Regions from separate parts of the Allobosea sp. 10L422 genome, predicted to be linked through region 3. Evidence: predicted binding sites of a transcription regulator. Region 3 holds the regulator's gene; each other region holds the start of a gene.
What was found. Region 3 encodes PhoB, which activates phosphate uptake and scavenging genes when phosphate is short. Its sites were predicted from a motif close to TGTCATNNANCTGTCAT; they were not measured.
Positions count from the first base shown of each region.

Region 1: the regulator PhoB is predicted to act here: its motif matches at 2,287-2,303, upstream of phnC (phosphonate ABC transporter ATP-binding protein).
Region 2: the regulator PhoB is predicted to act here: its motif matches at 1,632-1,648, upstream of phnD (phosphate/phosphite/phosphonate ABC transporter substrate-binding protein).

Region 1 covers NZ_JBFTJI010000013.1:75,400-79,314, forward strand. The annotation lists gene phnE (phosphonate ABC transporter, permease protein PhnE) at 1-233, opposite strand, end outside; gene phnD (phosphonate ABC transporter substrate-binding protein) at 376-1,290, opposite strand; gene phnC (phosphonate ABC transporter ATP-binding protein) at 1,368-2,186, opposite strand; gene AC1DEZ_RS22100 (TetR/AcrR family transcriptional regulator) at 2,343-3,035, opposite strand; gene AC1DEZ_RS22105 (efflux RND transporter periplasmic adaptor subunit) at 3,186-3,915, shown strand, end outside.
Region 2 covers NZ_JBFTJI010000006.1:69,916-73,830, forward strand. The annotation lists gene AC1DEZ_RS13760 (branched-chain amino acid ABC transporter substrate-binding protein) at 1-488, opposite strand, end outside; gene phnD (phosphate/phosphite/phosphonate ABC transporter substrate-binding protein) at 664-1,578, opposite strand; gene groL (chaperonin GroEL) at 1,799-3,436, opposite strand; gene groES (co-chaperone GroES) at 3,491-3,778, opposite strand.
Region 3 covers NZ_JBFTJI010000009.1:90,199-94,113, reverse strand. The annotation lists gene AC1DEZ_RS18210 (LysR family transcriptional regulator) at 1-151, shown strand, start outside; gene AC1DEZ_RS18205 (SpoIIAA family protein) at 206-592, shown strand; gene AC1DEZ_RS18200 (DUF3175 domain-containing protein) at 609-893, shown strand; partial or broken gene AC1DEZ_RS18195 (hypothetical protein) at 937-1,136, opposite strand; gene AC1DEZ_RS18190 (hypothetical protein) at 1,149-1,328, opposite strand; gene phoB (phosphate regulon transcriptional regulator PhoB) at 1,436-2,134, opposite strand; gene phoU (phosphate signaling complex protein PhoU) at 2,146-2,865, opposite strand; gene pstB (phosphate ABC transporter ATP-binding protein PstB) at 3,073-3,879, opposite strand.

The DNA of each region.
Region 1 (3,915 bases), on a different contig from region 3:
AGGCTGGCGAGGCGCAGCGTCGGCAGTGTCTCGTAGATGTATTTCGGGAAGCGGTGGATGTTCGCGAAGAACTTGGCGAGATCGACCTCCGAGCCGCGCGCGGCCAGCAGGACGCAGACGATGAAGACGGCGGCGCCGATGAGCGCCTGGCGGCGCTTGGCCACGGCCGCCTGCCGATATGTCTCGGCATGGGCCAGGATGGCCGGGTCGTTGCGGTCGATCGCGAGGGTCATGGCGGGGGCGCTTCCACTCCGTCTCGGGACCGGCTGGTGCCGATCCCGGACAAGGGCGTCATTCCCGGGCGAAGCGAAGCGCAGACCCGGGAATCTCTGTCGGGAGATGCCCGGGTCAAGCCCGGGCATGACGTGCTGATGATTACGACGACTTCTTCTTGCGGAGGTCGTCGACGAACTTGTTGAGCTCGATGATCGGGTCGTAAGCCTTGTTGTCGACGGCGACGAGCGGGCCCTGCTTGCCTTCATAGATCTTGTCGAAGGCGGCCTTGTCCTTGGTGGCGAGGTTCAGCACCGCGTCGCGGATCTTGGCCTTGAGGTCATCAGGCAGGTCGGTGAGATAGGCCATCGGCGAGTTCACGATCTGCTCGGACTTGTAGATGATCCGGAAGTCGTCGGCCTTGACCATGTTCTTGCGGGCCATGCGCTGCAGGTTCGACTCCTGCTCGTCGTTCCACCAGTTGGCGGCGATGTCGACGGTGCCCTGCTGCAGGGCGATGACCGCGTTCTCGTGGCTGCCGGTGTAGACGACCTTGGAGAAGAAGGTTTCCGGCTCGATCTTCATCTGGTTGAGGACGAAGCGCGGCACGTTGTTGCCCGAGGTGGAGTTCGGATCGACGAGGCCGAGATTCTTGCCCTTGAGGTCTTCGACCTTCTGATAGGGCGAGTCCTTCTTCACGTAGAAGACGGAGTGGTAGCCCTTCGTGCCGTCGAGGTTGGTCTCGATCGCGAAGGCGTCGACCTTGGCGCCGGTCATGCGGGCGCGGGCGAAGGAGGCCGGGCCGTACATGCCGATATGGATGTTGCCGGCGCGCTGGCCCTCGATGATCGCGGCGTAGTCATTGGCGATGCGCAGCGTCACCTTGGTGCCGAGTTCCTTGGCGAGATAGTTCACGAAGGGGGTGTAGCGCTCGACCACGCCCGAGGCGTTCTCGGCCGGGATGATCGCGAAGACGAGCTCCGGATACTTCGCCTTCCAGTCCTGGGCAAAGGCCGGGGCAGCGGTGGCGGCGAGGCCGGCGACGGCGAGCTTGAGGGTATGACGACGGGTCAGCATTGGGTCTGCTCCTGGTTGCTGTCGGGATGCTCTTTTCGCGGCGACGGCCTTTGGCCGCGCCGGCGATCCTTCGCTTGTCAGGCGATCTTCTGGCGGGCGCGCTTCGCCTCGGAGGCGGCGATGGCATCGAGCGCGTCCAGCGCCTCGGCGCCGGCATCCTTGGCTTCGATGCCGTAGAGTTCGGCTGCGACCTCGCGCGTCAGCGCCTGCGGCACGTCGTCGAACACGACCTTGCCGGCCGCCATGCCGATCAGCCGGTCGCAATACTTTGCCGCGATATCGAGGTCGTGCAGGTTGCACATCACGGTGATGCCGTCCTCGCGGTTGATGCGGAACAGCGCGTCCATGACGACTTGCGTGTTACGGGGATCGAGCGAGGCGATCGGCTCGTCGGCGAGGATGATGCGCGGCTCCTGGACCAGGGCGCGGGCGATGGCGACGCGCTGCTGCTGGCCCCCGGACAGGGTCTCGGCGCGTTGTGCCAGCAGATGCCCCATATCGAGACGTTCGAGCGCCGCAATGGCGCGGATCTTGTCGTCTTGGGAGAAGCTCTTGACCAGCGTCAGGGCGGCGGAGCGGTGGTTCAGGCGCCCGAGCAGCACGTTGGTCAGCACGTCCAGGCGGCCGACGAGGTTGAACTGCTGGAAGATCATCGCCGTGTCGCGGCGCCAGCGCCGCAGCGAAGCCCCCTTCAGCGCGGTGACCTCCTGCTCCTCGCAGGCGATCCGGCCGGATGTCGGCTCCGCCAGCCGGTTGAGCATGCGCAGCAGAGTTGATTTGCCGGCTCCGGACCTGCCGATCACGCCGACCATCTCACCCTTGGGGATCGACAGCGAGACATTGTCGACAGCATTCTTGTCGCCAAAGCGCTTGGTCAGACCTTCGATACGCAGCATGTGATGGGTTCTCGCGCACGATGCGGGCATGAGCGCAGCCCCGTCCGGCCCTGACCGTGGGGCAACTCATCTCCATGGCGACGAGAGCTAGCGGCGGCTGATGACAGCGGCGTGACAGTGGCCGAAAGCGCGATCCGGTGACCTTGGATGGCCTCGTCAGAGCGCGTTCAGCAGCGCGTCGACGCAGGCGCGAACATAGGCTTTCCGCTGGGTGGCCGGCATCGGCTTCACCCCGAGAAGGCCGCGCAGTTGGTGCAGGCCGCGCAGCATGCCGACGAACTGTTCGGCGAGGAGATCGGCTTCGGCAAGGCCGAGCGGGCGGGCAACGCCGTGGCCGACGCGTGACCGTTCGATGAGCAGCGTCACGATGGCGGCGCTCATTCTCTTGGCGCCGGCCTCATAGGCAGCGCGGCCGAGCTCGGGAAAGCGTGGCGAGGCGCTGACCACCAGCCGGTGCAGATCGAGGGAGGCCGGACGCAGCATGAGCTTGAGCATGTCCTCGCCCAGCTGCGTCAGGGCGCTGCGCAGATCGGCGGCGGGCGACGCCTGCTCGAGCGGCAGAGTCAACGTTTCCGTGAGGCCGGCACAAATCGCCTTGAACAGCGCCTCCTTATCGGCGAAATGGCTGTAGATCGTCTGTTTCGAAACACCGGCCCGATGGGCGATCTGGTCGAGGCTCGCGCGCTCGAACCCCTCCGCAAGGAAGGTTTCGGCGGCTGCGCGGGTGATGGCGTCGTGCTTGTCGGGGCGCGCGCGTTCGGCGGAAAGGGATTTGGCCGGGTTCGTTTCGGTCTGGTCGGAATCGAGCAGGCGTGTCTTGGCGCCGTTTCGCCGGAGGGGTTTCGGCACGGGTCTTGCCTCGCCGCCTGCCGGTTCGGTGAGAGGGGTTGCCCGGTGTCGACGGAGGGGGGTGTCAGCCATGCTCCCGCACACTTGGCCTCTTATCAAACTAGACTGTCCAGTCTAAGATAGTCGCGCGGTATTGGAGCGTCCAGTCTTATGAAGCGGTTTGTTCTCCTCGTCGTGGTCGCGGCGCTCGCGGGCGGCGGCTATTACGCCTACCGCAACCAGCGCGCCGGCACGCAGCAGGCCCAGGCCAGCGCCGTTTCCGGGCCGCGAGCCGTGCCGGTGGAGGTGGCTTCCGTCGAGACGATGACCGTCAACGAGGAGGTCGAGGCGCTCGGCACGCTCGCCGCGGATGAATCCGTGATCATCGCTTCCGAAATCGCCGGCCGCGTCGTCGCTCTCGGCTTCAAGGAGGGCGAGCGGGTCAAGGCCGGTCAGGATCTGGTCAAGCTCGATACCGCCATCCTCGATGCCGAGCTGAAGCAGGCGCTGGCCGATCTCGGGCTGGCGCGCGACACCAACGAGCGGCTGAGGGCGCTGGTGCAGCGCGGCTCGGGCACGCAGGTCGCGCTCGACGAGTCGACGGCGCGGCTCGCGTCCAGCGAGGCGCGCGTCCAGCTTGCCAAGGCCAAGCTCGCGCAATCGACCATCGTCGCGCCGTTCAGCGGCGTCGTCGGTCTGCGCTCGGTCGGCATCGGCGATTATGTCTCCGTCGGCAAGCCGCTGATCGTGCTGACCAGCATCGACCCGATCAAGGTCGATTTCCGGGTGCCGGAGATTTATCTGAGCCGCGTCAAGGTCGGCCAGCCCGTCCAGGTGCGCGTCGATGCCGTTCCGGACCGGACTTTCACGGGCCAGATCTTCGCGATCGACCCGGTCGTCG
Region 2 (3,915 bases), on a different contig from region 3:
TTGTCCTTCAGGTTCTTCAGGACATAGGCGGCGGCGATCTCCGCCTGCTGGTCGTCACGGCCACAGGTCCGGAAGACATTGGTCAGGCCGCGCGTGGTCAGGGCCGGCGAGGTTGCGGTCGGCGTCACCATCAGCACGCCGCTTTCGGAGAGCACGTCGGAAACCGCCATGGCGACGCCCGAGGTCACCGGACCCACCACGAACTTGACCTTCTCGCCGACGAGGAGGTTGGCGGATGAGACGCCCTGCTTGGGATCGCCGGCATCGTCGGCGAGCTTCAGCACGAGCTTCTCGCCGAGCACGCCACCATTCTTGTTGATGACGTCGACGGCGGTCTGGGCACCGTTCTTCACCTGATCGCCATAGGCGGCGACAGGGCCGGTCAGCGGCGCGATGAGGCCGATCGTGATGTCGGCCTGGGCGGCCTGGGCCGAGAGGAACAGCGTAGCGGCCAGCGCGACGCCGGAGAGGAAGTGGGACTTTTTCATCTGCATCTCCCTACGACATGCAATTTATGCGCGCGATCCCGCCGGGGATCGCTTGTCGCCTGTATAGGCCAGGGGCGACCCGAGGGACACTGCCCGCATTTTCATCAGGCACGGCGACAAACGCATGGCAATGCCATGGCGGGCTTGGGGAGCTTGCGGGTGGCTCGGAAAGGCCTCAGCCGCTCCGCGCCTTGCGCTGAGCCTCCAGCTCTTCGGTGACGGCGATGACGTCAAGATAATCCTCATGGCGCGCGGGCGCATAGCGCGAGACATGGCCGTCGGTGAAGGTCTTCCAGACGTCCGGAGCGGCCTCTTTCATCGCGCTCATCGCGGCGACGAAGTCGTCCTTGAGACCCTGCGGCAGGTTGGCGCGCGTCGAAAACGGGCTGGAGGGGATCAGTGGCGAGGTCCAGAGCACGCGGGTCGAGCCGGCCTGGATCATGCCGCGTTGGGCGAGGCGCTGGGCGACGCCGGACTCGGTATTGACCTGATAGGTCGCGACGACGTCGAACTGGCCCCGCACCAGCGCCAATACGGAGTTGTCGTGCCCGCCGGAAAAGACCGTGCCGCTGAAATGAGCTTTCGGGTCGAAACCTTGCTTGCGCAGAAAATAGGCGGGGAAGGCGTATCCGGAGGTCGAGTTCGGATCGGCGAAGGCCATGACCTTGCCCTTGAGATCGGCAAGGTTCTGGTAGGGGCTCTCCGCGCGGACCAGCAGCACCGAATAGTACCCCTCCTGCCCGTGGTTATCGACATCGCGGAGCAGCGGCTGGAGCTTGTCGCCCAGCACGCGGCGCCCGAGCGCGTAGACCGCGGGCCCGAACCGGGCGAAGTCGACCTGATCGGCCCGCATCGCCTCGACAAGACCGGCATAGTCCGAAACTCGGAAGAACCGCACGGGCACGCCGAGACGCTGCGATAGGTAGTCGACCATCGGCTGGGTGCGGGCGACGGCACCCGCTTCGTTCTCGGCGGAAGAGACGCCGAAGCGCACCTCCTTGATGCTCTGTCGCCAGTCCGGCGCCTGCGCGAAAGCAGGGACGGCGGTCGTGGCGGCAAGGCCGGCGAGGACTGAGCGGCGTGTCGGCATGATGCCTCCCAGGGTACGCGAATGAATTGACCGCGGTTGGGTGCATGCATCAGGCGACGGCTGGATGGCGGTGGATGACGGCGCCGTGAAACGCAGAAGGCCCGGCTTGCGCCGGGCCTTCCGTGGTCTCGCCGGGAGCGGTGGATCAGAAGTCCATGCCGCCACCGAAACCGGGCGTGCCCGGTTTCGGCAGTCAAAGCGCTTGAGCGCCTGGACTTCCTCAGAAGTCCATGCCGCCCATGCCGCCGCCGCCCATCGGGGGCATCGGGGCGTCCTTCTTCGGCAGGTCGGCGACCATCGCCTCGGTGGTGATCAGCAGGCCCGCGATCGAAGCCGCGTCCTGGATCGCCGTGCGCACGACCTTGGTCGGGTCGATGATGCCAGCCTTGACCAGATCGCCGTACTCGCCGGTCTGGGCGTTGTAGCCGTAGGAGTAGTCCTTCGACTCGAGCAGCTTGCCGATCACGACCGCGCCGTCATCGCCGGCGTTGTCGACGATCTGGCGGGCCGGAGCGGCGATCGCCTTGCGGACGATCTCGACGCCGGTCTTCTGGTCGTCGTTCTGGGTCTTGATGCCCTTGACCGAGGACAGGGCGCGCAGGAGCGCAACGCCACCGCCGGGAAGGATGCCTTCTTCGACCGCAGCGCGGGTCGCGTTCAGAGCATCGTCGACGCGGTCCTTCTTCTCCTTGACCTCGACCTCGGTCGCGCCGCCGACGCGGATGACCGCGACGCCGCCGGCGAGCTTGGCCAGACGCTCCTGGAGCTTCTCACGGTCGTAGTCCGAGGAGGTCTCCTCGATCTGGGCCTTGATCTGGCCGACGCGAGCCTCGATGTCCTTCTTCTTGCCGGCGCCGTCGATGATCGTGGTGTTCTCCTTCTCGATGCGCACGCGCTTGGCGCGGCCGAGCATGTTGAGCGTCACGGTCTCGAGCTTGATGCCGAGGTCTTCCGAGATCATCTGGCCGGCGGTCAGGATCGAGATGTCCTCGAGCATGGCCTTGCGGCGATCACCGAAGCCCGGAGCCTTGACGGCCGCGACCTTCAGGCCGCCACGGAGCTTGTTGACGACGAGCGTGGCCAGAGCCTCGCCCTCGACGTCCTCGGCGATGATGAGGAGCGGCTTGCCGGTCTGAACGACGGCCTCGAGGATCGGCAGCATCGCCTGGAGCGAGGACAGCTTCTTCTCGAAGACGAGGATGTAGGGGTCGTCGAGCTCGGCGACCATCTTCTCGGAGTTGGTGATGAAGTACGGCGAGAGGTAGCCACGGTCGAACTGCATGCCCTCGACGACGTCGAGCTCGGTCTCGGCGGTCTTGGCTTCCTCGACGGTGATGACACCCTCGTTGCCGACCTTCTGCATGGCCTTCGAGATCATCTCGCCGACCGACGAGTCGCCGTTGGCCGAGATGGTGCCGACCTGCGCGACTTCCGCGTTCGAGGTGACCTTCTTCGAGTTCTTCTTGAGATCGGCGACGATGGCCTCGACAGCGAGGTCGATGCCGCGCTTCAGGTCCATCGGGTTCATGCCGGCCGCAACCGACTTGGCGCCTTCACGGACGATCGCCTGGGCGAGAACGGTGGCGGTGGTGGTGCCGTCGCCGGCATGGTCGTTCTGGCGCGAAGCGACTTCGCGGACCATCTGGGCGCCCATGTTCTCGAACTTGTCGGAAAGCTCGATCTCCTTGGCGACGGTGACGCCGTCCTTGGTGATGCGCGGAGCGCCGAACGACTTCTCGATCACGACGTTGCGGCCCTTCGGACCCAGCGTGACCTTCACGGCATTGGCGAGGACATCCACGCCGCGCAGCATCTTGTCGCGGGCTTCAGTGCCGAATTTGACGTCTTTGGCAGCCATGAGAGCTACTCCTTGGACTGAAATTGAAAAGTTGAGAAAGCGGTCAGGCGGCTATCAGCCGACGACGCCCATGATGTCGGATTCCTTCATGATCAGGAGGTCCTGACCATCGATCTTGACCTCGGTGCCCGACCACTTGCCGAACAGGACGCGGTCGCCCTTCTTGACGTCGAGGGCAACGAGCTTGCCGGCCTCGTCACGCGCGCCGGAGCCGACGGCGATGACCTCGCCCTCCTGGGGCTTTTCCTTGGCGGTCTCGGGGATGATGATGCCGCCCTTGGTCTTCTCTTCGCTGTCAAGGCGGCGGACCACGACGCGGTCATGCAACGGACGGAACTTCATGGTTCTGTCTTCCTCTCGGTCTTATTCGGTTCGGGCGCCGCTGATGGACACCCGGGGGAGGCTGTTAGCAGTCAGCGAATGAGAGTGCTAACAGATGGCGGGGAGATAGGCTCGGGGTCCCGGAGAGTCAAGGAAGC
Region 3 (3,915 bases):
GCTCGGACTCGGCTTCACCAGCGCGACGGGCTGCTGGCTCATCCGCCCGTTGGGCCAGCCGCAACGCCCCGGCCTCGATGAATTCGTCGGCTGGCTACGCTCCGAAGCCGCGCGGTTCGATGCCGCCACCCGTGGATCCTCAGCCGCCTGATCATCGCGCGAAACTTCCGCTCTTGCCCCGCGTTGTCTGGATCAAGGAGGAGTCATGTTAACGATCCTGCCCGCCCCGGACCATGTCGGCGCCTACCGCCTGTCGCAGACGCTGACCAGCGACGATCTCGACGGGATCATGGCCGATATCGACGCGAAGCTCGCACGACACGAGAAAGTCGGCATCCTCGCCGACCTTACCGATTTCACCGATATGACCTTGGCTGCCGCCTGGAAGGATGCGCGCTACAGCCTAGGCAAGCTGTGGGAGCTGCAACGCTTCCCGCGTGAGGCGGTGATCACCGACAGGGGCTGGCTTGCCGCCTTCGTCGACCTGCTCAATCCGGCGATCCCCTTCGTGACTGTTCGCACCTTCAAGCCGGAGGAGTACGAGACCGCATTGACCTGGGCCGGCGACATCGAGGGCGGACCAAACGCCTGACCGACAGGAGGACGCCATGCTCGTCCACAAGCACAGATGGTCGGCCGATATCACCAGCCGGAGCAACGCGCTCGATTTCGAGAAAGCCGTGTTCACGCGTGGCGATCCGCGCCAGATCGCGCGCTCGCTGAAGCGGTCGGCCGAGCACAGCCGCCGGCGCAAATCGGGCCCCTATCGCTCGGCGATGTCGATGCTCACCTTCTACATCAACCGTGCCGGCCGGAAACTGCCGGCCGAGCGCCGCAGGACTCTGGAAGCGGCCAAGCACAGCTTGCGCCGCCTCTTCCACCGAGAGGGCTGAAGCGCCTGCCGTCACCCTTCAGGATCAACCTGAAGGCCGGTTCTCATGGCGCCCTGCCTCCCTTGCGCGCCGGATCATGCGAGTGGTGGCTGACAAGTTCGCCGCCGCCACCCGAAACGCGAGCGTGCCGCCGGTTGTCATCGGCAGGTGGTTTGCGGATGTCCGGCGGCTTCTTCGCGTTCTCATGGGATGAGCCGGGTCGCCGTGCCGGATGGTCTGCGGCGCCTTGGTCGAGGTCGACATTCGGCAACCTCTTCAACGATCCTGCTGCAGACCCTGATGGGTCGTGTTGATGCGGGTATTGCCCTGCTGGCCCTGCTGATCAGGCTGGCTCGGTCGGCGCTCGCCACCTCTGGCGCTGCGCAGATCGCGCTCGGCATGATCCGGCTCGCCCGGACCCTTGTCGCTTCGATTGGCCGGCGGGATGGGCGGCATCTTGCTCACGGCGACCTCCTCTGGCTCGCGTTGATTTTCACGATCAACGCGAGCGTGCGGGCAAGGTTCACGGCAAGTTGCGATGAAGAGCAGAGCTGCAGCGCCGCTCAGCTGCGCGCAAAGGTTTCGTCGAAGGCGTAACCGGCGCCGCGGACTGTCCGCAGCGGATCCTTGGTATTGGCCGGCGTGATCGCCTTGCGCAGCCGGCCCACATGAACGTCGACGGTGCGCTCATCGATATAGACGTCGCGGCCCCAGACGGCGTCGAGAAGCTGGGCGCGCGAATAGACGCGGCCGGGCGCCTGCATCAAGAACTCGAGCAGCCGGAACTCAGTCGGGCCGAGATGCAGCTCGCTGCCGGCACGGCGGACGCGCCGCGTCGTGCGGTCAAGTTCCAGATCCCCGGCGGCGAGCAGCCCCGCGACATGGCCCGGCTTGGCGCGGCGCAGCAGCGCCTGTATGCGCGCGATCAGCTCGGGCAGCGAAAAGGGCTTCACCACATAATCGTCCGCGCCAGTCGCGAGCCCGCGCACGCGTTCGGTCTCCTCGCCGCGCGCCGTCAGCATGATGATCGGCACGCGTTCGGTGTCGCGCCGCGAACGCAAGCGGCGGCAGAGTTCGATGCCAGAAAGGCCCGGCAGCATCCAGTCGAGCAGCACGAGATCAGGCGTGTGGTCGCGCAGATGCAGTTCGGCGTCATCCCCGCGCGCGACGCTGTCGACCTCGAAACCCTCGGCCTCGAGATTGTAGCGCAGCAGCAGGGTTAGCGGCTCCTCGTCCTCGACGATCAGGATGCGTGCGGCCATGATGATCTACTTCAGTTCCCGGTGATCGCCTCGACCTCGATATTGGTCGTGTCGAGCTTCGGCCGGTTCACGTCGAGCGAGTCGCCGGTGATGAGATAGTGAATCGTCTCGGCGATGTTGGTGGTGTGGTCGCCGATGCGCTCGATGTTCTTCGCGCAGAACAGGAGATGCGTGCAGAAGGTGATGTTGCGCGGATCCTCCATCATATAGGTCAGGAGCTCGCGGAACAGCGAGGTGTAGAGCGCATCGATCTCGTCGTCGCGGCGCCAGACGTCGAGCGCCTTCTGCTCGTTGCCGGCAGCGTAGGCGTCGAGAACGTCCTTGAGCTGCGCCTGCACCAGGCGGCTGATGTGCTCGAGCCCGACCACGGCGCGGTGCGGCGGCTGGAACTGGCCGGCGATGGCGACGGCGCGCTTGGCGATGTTCTTGGCGAGATCGCCGACGCGCTCGATATCGGCGGCGATGCGGATCGCCGAAATCAGCTCGCGCAGGTCGTTGGCGAGCGGCTGGCGCCGGGCGATGGTCAGTACCGCCTTTTCCTCGACGTCCCGCTGGAGGTTGTCGAGGCGCTGGTCGGCCGTGATGATCTTCTGGGCAAGGCCGGTGTCCCGGCGCACCAGCGCCACGGTCGAATCGCCGAGCATGCGCTCGGCCATGCCGCCCATTTCGGCGAGGCTGCGGCGGATGCCTTCGAGATCGGTATCGTAGGAGCGGACGATGTGGTCGGTCATGGGCGGCGTGTCCTCTAGATCATTAGCGCCGGTGCAGCGTCGTCGTTTTCAGGTCGGCATGCTCGACCCTCAGCCCTCATCCTCAGGAGCAAGCGAAGCTTGCGTCTCGAAGGATGCTCCGGTTGGTTCCGGAGCCTCCTGGACCATCCTTCGAGACGCCGCTCGCGCGGCTCCTCAGGATGAGGGCTGCTGGTTTGAAACCGGTCTTCAGCCGAACCGGCCGGTGACGTAGTCCTGCGTCTGCTTCTTGGCAGGGTTCATGAAGATGGTGTTGGTCGGCGCGAATTCGACGACCTCGCCCAGATACATGAAGGCGGTATACTGCGAGATGCGGGCCGCCTGCTGCATGTTGTGCGTGACGATGGCGATGGTGAAGTCGCTCTTCAGCTGCTCCAGCAGATCCTCGATCTTGCCGGTCGAGATCGGGTCGAGCGCCGAGGTCGGCTCGTCGAACAGGATCACTTCAGGCTTCTGCGCGATGGTGCGCGCGATGCACAGGCGCTGCTGCTGGCCGCCGGAGAGACCCATGCCGGAGCTCTTCAGCTTGTCCTTGACCTCGTCCCAGAGCGCGGCGCGGCGCAGAGCGCCTTCGACGCGGTCGTCGAGCTCGGACTTCGGCGGCTTCTCGTAGAGGCGGATGCCGAAGGCGACGTTGTCGTAGATCGACATCGGGAACGGCGTCGGCTTCTGGAACACCATGCCGACGCGCGAGCGCAGCTCGTTCACATCGACATCGTTCGAGATGATGTTGCGCCCGTCGAGCATGATCTCGCCGGTGGCCTTCTGCTCCGGATAGAGCGAGTAGATCCGGTTGAAGATGCGCAGCAGGGTCGACTTGCCGCAGCCCGACGGGCCGATCAGCGCGGTGACGTGCCGGTCGCGGAAATCGAGATTGATGTTCTTCAGCGCCTTGTGCTCGCCGTAGTAGAAATCGAGGTTCTTCACCGCGATCCGGACGGGCGCCTCGGCATCGAGCGTCTGCGGGGAGAGTTCAAGGGTCGAAAGCATCGACATGGTCCTCAAGGTCGGACGCGACCGGGTTGGATTCAA